4 regions of the Pseudoalteromonas sp. AOP31-A2-14 genome follow, and region 1 is predicted to be linked to each of the others. Evidence: predicted binding sites of a transcription regulator. Region 1 holds the regulator's gene; each other region holds the start of a gene.
The links. Region 1 encodes ArgR, which controls arginine synthesis, uptake and breakdown. Its sites were predicted from a motif close to ANTGAATANNTATTCANT; they were not measured.

Region 2: gltB (glutamate synthase large subunit) is a predicted target of ArgR. The motif match lies at 1,993-2,010, and genes of this name have one in related genera.
Region 3: ACT3S9_RS15890 (arginase family protein) is a predicted target of ArgR. The motif match lies at 935-952, and genes of this name have one in related genera.
Region 4: ACT3S9_RS11600 (OadG family protein) is a predicted target of ArgR. The motif match lies at 2,410-2,427, and genes of this name have one in related genera.

The regions. Positions count from the first base shown of each region.
Region 1 is NZ_JBQSXI010000001.1:2,751,727-2,754,836, reverse strand. Features, by position in the region: gene ACT3S9_RS12695 (Dyp-type peroxidase) at 955-1,848, shown strand; gene argR (transcriptional regulator ArgR) at 1,851-2,318, opposite strand; gene mdh (malate dehydrogenase) at 2,533-3,110, shown strand, end outside.
Region 2 is NZ_JBQSXI010000001.1:1,186,310-1,189,419, reverse strand. Features, by position in the region: gene gltB (glutamate synthase large subunit) at 1-1,890, opposite strand, end outside; gene ACT3S9_RS05585 (Grx4 family monothiol glutaredoxin) at 2,615-2,953, opposite strand.
Region 3 is NZ_JBQSXI010000002.1:9,933-13,042, reverse strand. Features, by position in the region: gene udp (uridine phosphorylase) at 1-578, opposite strand, end outside; gene ACT3S9_RS15890 (arginase family protein) at 974-2,083, shown strand; gene ACT3S9_RS15885 (IS1 family transposase) at 2,211-2,912, shown strand.
Region 4 is NZ_JBQSXI010000001.1:2,507,775-2,510,884, forward strand. Features, by position in the region: gene ACT3S9_RS11590 (sodium ion-translocating decarboxylase subunit beta) at 1-313, opposite strand, end outside; gene oadA (sodium-extruding oxaloacetate decarboxylase subunit alpha) at 325-2,103, opposite strand; gene ACT3S9_RS11600 (OadG family protein) at 2,120-2,359, opposite strand; gene ACT3S9_RS11605 (DUF1328 domain-containing protein) at 2,895-3,065, shown strand.

The DNA of each region.
Region 1 (3,110 bases):
GGCGAACACTTTTAGCGATAATTTTATATTATGAGGGTTGAATTTAAAGGTATTTATGTCGCATTTGAGAATGAATGATGGGTATATCAATATATTGATGAAGTAGATAAAAAAGAAAAGCGCGTCCTATTTCTAGTCGCGCTTGCGGGATCTTCTTAATTTATTGCATCCTGCAATGGTACTTGATTAACTCCATAATCCTTACTAATCCATGTGATTACGCTATTACTTTTATCTATGCGTAATGTAGGCTATCCGAGCCTATATCCTTATTGCATCCGTGTTCCATTTTCACAATTCCTATTGTGCTTCCTTTACGCATCATCCTGATGCTGTCCAATTTAGTAACACTCCATTGTGTGCTCATCCTGAGCTTGCCCTTAAATCCTTGTTAGGGTAACGGAATCTATAATCCTTAGATTAATGAGTAGTTAATCCATGTCTTTACTCATTAAGGCATTGCTGCCTAACCGATGGAAATAAGTATAGAGTTTTTATTTAGCTAAAAAAGGATAAAATTTGAATGTAAATATTTGTCAAGATTTTGAAACTTATTAAAAGTAATTTAAAATCAATGTTTTACTTTTTATTTTCGTGTTTTTTTATCATCGTTATACTCAATTTCTGCCATACTTGTAAGAGATGTCTCACGTAGTATTTCCATAATGGGAGGCATGTAGCTTAAATAGTTAAACAGAAACTCATTAATCTAATTCATTACTGCGAACTTCTGAACCTTTTTGTTGTTCTGTGTATAAAAGGTGGTTGCAGAGTTTCTTGGTCAAAGCATATACTTATAGGTAAGTATTAACAGTCACTGAATCGAGTTATTTCAATTAGATAACGTTGAGTTAGCTATTAATAGAATAAAATAGAAATAGGCTACGCGGTTTGCTGCAATGCTTTTCATTCGAAAAATTCGGCCGTGTCAAACATTTAAGCTAAGGATATATCATGGCGCAAGCGCAATCTGGAATTTGTGCTGAGGCAAACTTACACGGTTTGCATTTGTTTTTTAACGTGCTAGATAGTCACGATGAGTCTTTACGTAAAAAATTAAAACGAGTCAGTGCAATACAAGATGAATTTGCTGATCAATTCTCTGAGTCTATGCTTACAAGCTTTGTCGCAATTGGTGCTCAGTATTGGCCGCACTTGCTTCCTGAGTTTATCCCAGACGAATTAAAAAGTTTCCCTAATATAACTCATAGTGAGTATCTTATGGGGGCTGAGCCTTTCGACTTATTTATTCAAATCCGTTCAGATCGCGAAGATGTAAATCACTTATTTGCACTGCAAATCTTAAAGCTATTTTCACCAGATGTTGAGCTGGTGGAGCAAGTTCGTAACTTTCGCTTTTTAGATGGTCGTGATTTTAATGGCTTTATTTATGGTGGCGATATGCCTTATGGCAGACAAAAACGCACCACGGCATTAATTAATAAGCCAGGTCACTTTGAAGATCAGGGCAGTTATATTCATGTGCAACGTTTTGTGCATGATTTAAGTGTATGGCAGCACCTATCACTGACAGAACAAGAACAAATAATGGGGCGCACACGCTTAGATAACACACTTGTGGTGCCTGCTATAAAAAGTAGTCATGCCGTTAGGGTAGAACTTAAAGATGAACAAGGGCTGCCGATTTTATTAAATCAAAGTATGCCTTTTGGTGATGTACACGAACAGGGGATTTTAACGGTTAGTTGTTCCGCTTCAGGGGAGGCTTTTACGCAAGTGCTTAAGAGTCGCTTGGGGGAGTGTTCTGATCATTGGCTTGATTTTACTCAAGCCGATATGGGATCTGCGTTTTTTGCACCATCGTTAAACTTTTTAAAGCAACTGTAAGTTTAAACCGTATCAAATAAGATATGAACACGCTCAAGGGTGACATCTATTTCAGATATTTTCGCTGGCGCGATAAAAATAGTGTCATCGCCAGCAATGGTACCAAGTACGCCATCGGCCTTGCCTAATGAATCAAGCAAGCGAGCAATAAGCTGTGCAGCCCCAGGGCTGGTACGAATGATAATCATCATTTCGTTATGCATAATATCTATAACTAATTGGCGTAGAGGGCTTTTAGCAGTCGGTACGCCCATTTCAGCAGGTAAGCAGTAAACCATTTCTTGTTTTGCGTTACGGGTGCGTACAGCACCAAATTTACTTAACATGCGTGAGACTTTACTTTGGCTTATATTATCAAAGCCTTGCTCTTTTAAGGCCTCAACTATTTCACCTTGTGAGCCAAAGTTCTCTTCTTTTAATAACGCTTTAAAGGCTTTAACTAATGCTTCTTGCTTGTCTTGGGGTTGCATGTCGTAGATTCTTATTCATTAATGGTGGGGTAATTCTACACAATATTGCATAGTTATGCAGTAATTGTCTGATGAATTTCACCTGTAAACTACTTTATTTACAACTATGGTCGAAATTATATGCAAAATAAGCAGGATAAATTTGTCTTTAGGTGTTAATTTCATTATCTTTAGTGCCACTAAGTTTTTCCTACCTTAAATTATGGAGAGTTTTATGAAAGTTGCTGTTCTAGGCGCAGCTGGCGGTATCGGCCAAGCATTGTCTTTATTATTAAAAACAGGGTTACCTGCAGGTTCTGAATTATCATTATATGACGTAGCCCCAGTTGTTCCAGGTGTAGCGGTTGATCTTTCTCACATCCCAACTGACGTAAAAGTAGCGGGTTTTGGTGCCGATGACCTAGGTAAAGCGTTAGAGGGGGCTGATGTCGTACTTATCCCTGCAGGCATGCCACGTAAACCGGGTATGGATCGCGCTGATTTATTCAACGTGAATGCAGGTATTATCAAAACATTAGCAGAAGGCATCGTTGCTAACTGTCCAAAAGCATTAGTGGGTATTATAACTAACCCAGTAAACGGTACAGTGCCAATTGTAGCTGAAGTATTCAAAAAAGCGGGTACATACGACGCTAAGCGCGTTTTTGGTATTACAACCCTTGACGTGATCCGCTCTGAAGCCTTCATTGCTGAACTTAAAGGCGTTGATGTTGCGTCAGTTAAAGTCCCAGTAATTGGTGGTCACTCAGGCACGACTATTTTACCGCTTCTTTCACAAGTTGAAGGTATATC
Region 2 (3,110 bases), 1.6 Mb from region 1:
CACGGCCATTGCAGCAGGAATAGGTAAATGCGTTTCGCTAAAGTTACGGTCACTTAAAATAAGCATCACACAACCTGAAGCCGCTTTTTCTTGAGCTTCATCACAAACACGTGTTACCGCTTTTTCAAGGCCTTCTTCCACCGTGTAAGTAATATCGATATTACAATAGCTATAATGCGCTTCATCAGCATCTAATAACTGCTTCATATCAGCGTACATTAAAATAGGCGTTTCGAACTGTAAGCGTTTAGCGTGGCCAGTGGTTTCATTAAAAACATTTTGCTCAGAGCCGATGCAGGTCGCAAGCGACATTACATGATTTTCACGCAGCGGATCGATAGGCGGATTAGTTACCTGAGCAAACTTTTGGCGAAAGTAATCAAACAGCGAACGATTGCCTTCAGATAGTACCGCAAAAGGCGTATCATCACCCATTGAACCCGTGGCTTCTTGACCAATATCACCCATTACCCGAATAACGCTGTCTAACTCTTCATTAGTAAAGCCAAACATTTTTTGATACTTCAGTAAGGTCGCATCGTCAAATGAGCGATTACCTGCGTCTTTTTCTGATAACTGCTCAAACGGAGTTAAGCGCTTAACATTTTTTTCAAGCCATGATTTATAAGGATGGCGTGATTTTAAATCTTGGTCAATTTCGCCTGAATGCCAAATTTTACCTTGATGGGTATCTATAACCAATAACTCACCAGGGCCAACACGGCCTTTTTCAACCACTTCATCTGCAGTGTAATCCCAAATTCCAACTTCAGAGGCAAGCGTCATAAAGCCATCTTGAGTTATTACATAACGCGCTGGACGTAAACCATTACGGTCAAGGTTACAAGCTGCAAAGCGACCATCTGACATTACAATGCCCGCAGGGCCATCCCATGGTTCCATATGCATTGAGTTAAAGTCATAAAAAGCGCGTAAATCGTCATCCATCGCACGGTTTTTTTGCCATGCAGGCGGTACAAGCATGCGCATTGCACGGAATAAATCCATGCCGCCAGCTAAAAACAGCTCTAGCATATTATCTAAACTTGACGAGTCTGAACCCGTTTCATTTACAAAAGGTGCTGCGCTTTGTAAGTCAGGGATCAGTGGAGAAGAAAACTTATACGAGCGAGCACGTGCCCACTGACGATTACCTTGAATAGTATTTATTTCACCGTTATGCGCTAAATAGCGGAACGGTTGTGCAAGTGGCCAACGTGGTTGCGTATTCGTTGAAAAGCGTTGGTGAAATACACAAATCGCACTGGCCATGCGAATATCAGCCAAGTCGAGATAAAAATTAGGTAAGTCTACAGGCATCATTAAGCCTTTATAAACAGTTACCAAACCTGACAAACTGGCAATATAAAAATGTTCATCATCTATAAGCCGTTTTTCAGCACGGCGACGTGCCACATATAATCGACGTTCAAGATCTTTTGGACGCCAACCCTCTGGCGCACTCACAAAAATTTGTTCAAACTTAGGTAATTGCTTTTTTGCAATAGGACCTAAACAGTCTTCATCCGTCGGCACCACACGCCAACCTTGAATATTAAGTGTTTCTTTTTCTAATTCTTCACTTAGTACATCTTTAGCTGTTTGAGCAAGTACTGGATCAGCATTTAAAAATATCATGCCAACAGCATAGTTCTTGCCTAAATGCCAGTTTTTTTCATTGGCAATTGCACGAAAGAAGCTATCTGGCTTTTGCATCAATAGGCCGCAGCCGTCGCCAGTTTTGCCATCGGCAGAAATACCACCACGATGCTCCATTCGATCAAGCCCCGTGATTGCAGTACGCACCAAGCGGTGACTCGCTTGGCCATTGACTTGGGCAATTAAACCAAAGCCACAATTATCTTTTTCTAATTTTGAGTCGTATAACATAGACCCCTCCCCTTGCTACAACAACTAGCAGTAATGACGTTCTTGACGGTTTGCTAGCAGACGGACAAAAATATCGCCAATTGGCAGTTGAGTCAACATAATTTTGAATACATATTCACATTGTTGAATATTTCTCACTTCAATACAATGCTTTTCTTTATCGTTATTTTTTAACATTTAACGCTTATTATCGCGCTATCTTTTCATGACACTGGTGTCATATTTAACAATTTGTAAAATAAGCACTCAAAAACCATGCAGTTTACGTTAACGTAAACCCTGTGTTTTTGTGAATATTTATTCACTCCATATATAGTTGTTCAATTTGGTTTTTTTTAATCATTTTAACTACGTACTATTAATACCCTAATGGGCACTAACAAAGCTGGTCATACAAGAGTGAATAACCAATACAAAAAATGCTTATAGTGATGCATTTATTGCATAACCATTACCCTTTATAAACAAGCAAAACTTTTCTTTAAAGAGGTAATAATTTACATAAAGGTATTCTTATTATGGTGTGAGTATATTTTGCCCGGGTGCAGATAGTATTTTAGTTATAAATTGAAACATCGTTAAATTTGAATATAGCGTGGGAAATAAAAAAGCAACTAGAAGGTATGAAGAGTTTTTAGATCTATTAAAATAATATCAAGAATTTGAACTAACTACAAAAAGGCCGCATGCTCGCGACCTTTTGAATTTAATTGAGCCAACTAAATTATTCTGCGTCAGCTTCTTTATGTTTTTTAGCTGTTTCAGTGATCAGTGGTTGTAGTTCACCACGTTGAAACATTTCAATGATAATATCACAACCACCAACTAATTCGCCTTCGACCCATAGCTGTGGAAAGGTAGGCCAGTTAGCGTGAGCTGGTAGCTCTGCGCGAATGTCTGGGTTTAGCAATATGTCAACATACGCAAACGGTTCGCCACATGACATAAGCGCTTGTGATGCTTGCGAAGAAAAACCACAATTAGGCAGTTTTGGTGATCCTTTCATGAATAAGATGATCGGGTTTTCAGCAATTTGCTGTTTAATTTTATCAATGGTTTCCATTTACAACCTCAAAATGACGATAGCGAACACATTAGGCCTTGAAAAAGTTTCACTGTGGCCTCAGATATATATTAAATGGGCGATTAACGCCACAATCTTAAATAGTCTTTAACAAGAGCATTGCTGTTTGCTAAAACTTGAGTAAAATACTCAACTA
Region 3 (3,110 bases), on a different contig from region 1:
TAGTTCATCACGCCTAGTTTTTGCCATTCATCACAGCTACCCTGGAATGCTTTTGGCACATAACCTGAATAGGTATCGTAGCGCTCTTGGCCTGGGTAAAAAGTATCACTAGATGCGGTGATACCTATATGAAAATCAATATTTAAGTTATCACATGCATTAACCATTGCTTGGGTAGCAAAAAAGTCAGAAACTGCTGGATAATTAAGTGGCGCAAAATGTTGGCTGGCACCATCTAAACGAACGGAGGCTTGGCTAATTAAAATATCACCTTCATTTATATGTGGTTGAATCGCGCCCGTTGTGCCAATGCGCAAAAATGTAGTGACTCCAAGCTGGGCGAGCTCTTCCACGGCAATAGACGTTGACGGGCCACCAATACCGGTTGAACATACCACTACGCTTGCACCATTAAGTTTGCCTAAATAAACATGGAATTCGCGAGTCTTGGCAAGGCATATAGGGTTTTCAAGGAAAGTAGAAATGCGCTCAGCTCTGTCGGGGTCGCCTGGCACAATAGCAAGTGTTGCAGCTTGTAAGTCGTCACGGGTAAGCCCTAAGTGAAATACCTTTTCCATAGTGTTGCCTTTTTAGATCATATAATTATGTTAGTTTAACATCATTACTATTATCAAATTTCCTGTACAGGACGGATGTCCGTAACCCATTTAAACTTTATTCACCATCTATGAATATTCAAGCAAGCCATTACAATGCCTTCTTTTTGGGATGGTTGACTTACACCAGTAGACTCTATATCTATTTAATATGTAATAAAGTTAAGTTTTTATCTCGTTTTTATTTTTTCGTAATTCATTGTTATAAAATAATTTTTATTTTTTTATTTGAAACTTAGTTACTTTATTAAACCTTAAAAAGGGTCTTAAAAAAATAACATAGCAAGTTTATACGAAATATTTTAGTTAACGAGGTTTTTGCATAACTACGCAAAAATAACAGGTAAGGAATAAGTATGAGCACGCAATGGCAAGCATTTAAATCTAAAGTAGAGCATTGTTTATGCCCACCAGGGGATGGTGTTTTTACGGTTAATACTGCAAAAGAACGTAAAGCTGCACTGCGCAATAAACTATATGGACAAGAAGATAACGTTGACAGTTTATGGCGTGATTCGTTAGGCACATTAAACCAAAGTGAACATAAAGCTGTCATGTTAGGTATTAGCTCCGATTGCGGTGGGGGTATTTTACGTGGCGCTAACTGGGGGCCGTTATTTTTACGCTCAACTCTGATCGATCAACAGCCACAAGCAAAATCGTTCGATTTAGGTGATGTACGTGTTATCCCACATTTACTCCATGACAAATATTTAAACCAAGCAACTATTAGCAACTGTCAAAAGGCTTTGTATGACAATCCAAGTAGTGATTATTACGTAAGTCCATTATCGATTACAGAAGATGTGTGTGACAGCTTTTATGCTACTTTTACAGATAAAGGTATTTTTGGCATGGGTGGCGATCACTCTATTAGTTACCCACTGACAAAGTCATATTTAAAAGCAAAGCGCGAACAAGGTAAACGTACGGCAATTATTCACTTTGATGCCCACACCGATTTATTGGTCGAACGTTTAGGTATCGATTTATGCTTTGGCTCATGGTGTACTCATATTTTAGAGTATTTACCTGCGCCGCATCACCTTATTCAATTTGGTATTCGTTCAAGCGGAAAGCCAAAAGAACACTGGGAGTCGAACTTTGGTGTGAAGCAGCATTGGGCTCATGAAATTATTGAGCGCGGCGCATCGGCGATTGCCGCAGAGGCTATTGCTCAGCTTAAAGCTGATAATGTGGACGAGCTGTATGTCAGTTTTGATATTGACGCGCTTGATGAAGAATTTGCATCAGCCACTGGTACGCCAGAAGGCAATGGCTTAACACCGCAACACGCTTTAGATATATTAGTGGCACTTGCGGATGAATTTCCAATTACCGGTGCTGATATGATGGAAATAGCCCCATTTACTGACAGCTCATTAGTCGGTCAATCAAGCTCCGAAACAACTCTTAGAGAGGGAGCTAAAATTTCAGCTTTTTTAATTAATGCAATGAACAAGTAATACTGGAGTATTATTAAAAGCAGCTAAATTTAGCTGCTTTTTTATTTAAATTTTGGTGGTGTGTCAGAAAGTATGCTGAAGAAATAAAGGAGGGTGACAGCCAAAGCAAGATGATATATTTGAGGTTATGAAGACACAAATAGATATCAGCTGCCCCGACTGTCACAGTCCCAGTTTAAAGAAAAACGGCATAAAAAGCTATGGCAAGCAGAACTACCAATGCAAGGACTGCAAACGTCAATTCATTGGTGACCATGCCTTAACTTATAAGGGCTGTCACTCTAAAATAGAAGACATCATACGGCTAATGACGGTGAGAGGTTGCGGTGTTAGAGACATAGCTATTATAGCCTCAGTCAGTATCGGTAAAGTATTGGGCACCATAGGCTCATCTGTTTATAAGATCGCGCCTAAGAAGCGCTACTATGAACGCTTAGAGGTTGATGAGTTCTGGACTTACGTGTATCGCAAGAAGCGTAAAGTCTGGCTCATCTACGCTTATGACCGTGCTACTAATGAGATTGTCGCTTATGTCTGGGGCAAACGTGACTTAAAAACAGCTAAGAAGCTAAGAGCACGTTTAAAGCAACTTAAAGTAAGCTATGGCTCTATCAGTATGGACAACTGGGATAGCTTTAAAACCGCCTTTAAAGGTGATCACAAACAGGTTGGCAAACAGCATACCATAGGTATAGAGGGTAATAACTGTCGCCTTAGACACCGATTAAGACGAGCGGTTAGAAAGACTTGTTGCTTCTCAAAAAAGCTTGATAATCATTTTAAAGTGTTTGATTTGGTGTTCTTTTACATCAATTATGGCTACGTCTGATGCCAGCATACTTTTTAGAACACCACCTAAATTTTAAAACCTATTATGATTTTATCAAAAACCTTGATAAGCACACTCCTGATGCCTTGTATAATGCGTTTCTTAAATATTATAAATAATACTAGAGCTCACTATGCACACAAGCATAATTTTAAAGTCATAATTAAAGGTTTAATTGCCTTAAATTTGAGCGCAAAA
Region 4 (3,110 bases), 240 kb from region 1:
GCATACGAGGGTTAGCTATAAGCGCACTAAAGTCTGTCAGTGCCCCAACGCCCATAAATATAAGTAATGGGAATACACCAGTATCAATACCTATATGATAAACGTAATACAGTAGACCACCGGGGTCGGATAAACCGGCCACCGGGATATTTGTTAGTATTGCGCCAAAACCAATAGGTACCAATAATAAAGGTTCAAAGTTTTTAGCGATGGCTAAAAATAACAATAAACAGCCAACTGCAATCATAACAAGTGCAGGAAAAGTAAGGTTTGCGATGCCTGTGGCGTTCCAGAGGCTTAATACTCCATCCATCCTCTGTACTCCTACGCTAATGTGATCATGGCATCACCCGTAGATACTGAATCGCCTTCAGTAACGAGTATTTCTGAAATTGTGCCTGCATGGGTCGCACGTATTTCGGTTTCCATTTTCATAGCTTCCATGATGACAACCACTTCACCTTCTTCAACAGCCTGACCTGCTTTTACTTTTATTTTGAAGATATTACCAGCAAGTGGTGCATTTAGCGTTTCAGACGAAGCTACTGACGCTGATTGTGGAATAAGCTCGCTGTCTTTAAGCGTTACTTCTTTAAGCTCACCGCCTTGTGCAACGACAACGTCATAAACCTTGCCATCAACCTTAACGCTGTACTGTTCAGCAGTAACGGTTTTATCAGACGACTCGTTCGCTGGCTTTTCTGATTTAGCCGATTCAGCGCTAGGCACTGGCTCAAATGCATCAGGGTTATTGCGGTTTTTAAGGAATTTAAGGCCAATTTGCGGGAATAATGCATAAGTTAATACATCATCAATTTTTTCATCGCTAAGTTCAATACCTTGCTCCTGTGCTTCTTTTTCAAGCTCAGTTTGCAGGGTTTCAAGCTCTGGCACTATCTTATCAGCAGGGCGACAAGTAATTGCCTCTTCCCCTTCTAGTACGCGCTCTTGTAGTTCTTTATTCATTGGCGCAGGGGTTGCACCATATTCGCCTTTTAATACACCGGCAGTTTCTTTAGTAATCGTTTTATAACGCTCACCAGTTAATACATTTAATACTGCTTGCGTACCCACTATTTGCGAGGTCGGTGTAACCAATGGTAAAAAGCCTAGATCTTCACGAACACGTGGGATCTCAAGCAATACTTGGTCAAGCTTATCGCCAGCACCTTGCTCTTTAAGCTGGCTTTCCATGTTAGTTAACATGCCACCAGGCACTTGTGCGAGTAGAATACGACCATCAACGCCCTTTAAACTACCTTCAAAAGCGGCGTACTTTTTACGAACATCACGAAAATACGCTGCAATTTCTTCAAGCTGATTTAAGTCAAGTTCCGTATCGCGCTCAGTGCCTTCAACTATCGATACAATGGTTTCAGTAGCACTGTGGCCATAAGTCATACTCATTGACGAAATTGCAGTATCAAGCATGTCAATTCCTGCATCTATCGCTTTTTGATAAGTAGCAGTACTTAGCCCTGTTGTTGCATGGCACTGCATTGCAATTGGAATCGATACGGTTTCTTTTAAGCCTTTAATTAACTGCTCACAATCATAAGGTTTTAATAACCCCGCCATATCCTTAATACAAATAGAATGACAGCCTAGCTCTTCAAGCTCTTTTGCAAGCTTTAACCACATGTCTAACGTATGTACTGGACTTACAGTGTATGAAATGGTTCCTTGTGCATGCGCGCCAACTTTAACAGCCGCTTTAATGGCGGTTTCAAGGTTGCGTACATCGTTCATCGCATCAAAAATACGAAATACGTCAACGCCATTTTTATGGGCGCGCTCAACAAACTTTTCTACTACATCATCAGCATAATGACGATAGCCTAATAAGTTTTGACCACGCAACAACATTTGCTGCTTGGTATTTGGCATTGCGGCTTTTAAAGAACGAATGCGCTGCCAAGGATCTTCACCTAAATAACGAATACATGAATCAAAAGTAGCTCCGCCCCATGATTCTATTGACCAATAACCTGCGTCATCCAGTTTACTCGCAATTGGTAACATGTCATCAAGGCGCATACGTGTAGCCAGCAATGATTGGTGTGCGTCACGTAGTACAAGCTCTGTCAGTTTTAATTTAGCCATGAATTACCTCTTAGAATTATTGTTTGTTATTGTATTGAGCAATGGCCGCACTGATCGCAGCAACATGTTCACTAGGAACACCCTTTGCTTGAATTGACGCCTTTCGAGCAAGCGGCGCAACGGGATTTTCAAACCGCGCAGCTATTTTGGACATAAGTGAAATAGCCCAAATTAAAAACGAAAGAAAAAGAAATACTCCCACCATGCCTGTCAGCATTAAACTTGCCGCGGTAGTAAGTAAAGCACCTACATCCATCTTGCTCCCCTTGATAACTCAACCGAACAATTAAATAAAAATCCGATTATACTTAATATTTATGCACTAATCATAACAAAGCTCTATTTATTGTCTAGCACTTTGTCAAATGGTATAACCAATTACTACTAAAGTAACATATCAATATTTAACTTAATACTGTTGATAACAATGAAAACCGATAGGACTTAAACGATAAAAGCACTCGATATAGATAATAATTATAAAAGCGAAAAAACATGTGAGATTTAGCGCTTTAAAATAATGGCACTATAAAGAAAGTTAACTTAACATGAAATTGGTCTTACCAAGAATAAAATAGATATTATACGCTTATTTACGTATAAAACTCTCTGCGCCATAACTTACATTAATGGTATGAATAAGTTACATGACAAGTCGTAAAAATTACGTAACACTCAAATATACCCAGCTTGGAAAATAAATTAAAACAATAAAAATCAACAACTTAAAAAGTGGCACGTAACTCGCTTATCAATGATACGAACGATTTAGATGAACCAAGGAGAATACAATGTTACGCTGGACAATTACGTTTCTAGTTATTGCGTTAATCGCTGCAGTGTTAGGTTTTGGTGGTATCGCTGGTGCTGCTGCAGGAATAGCAAAAATAATCTTTTTTATATTTTTAGTACTATTAGTTATTTCATTAGTTTCTGGTGCCTTACGAGGAAAAAAACCCTAGATACTAATTAACTTATTAATCTTTTTAACCTTCGACAAGGAATTA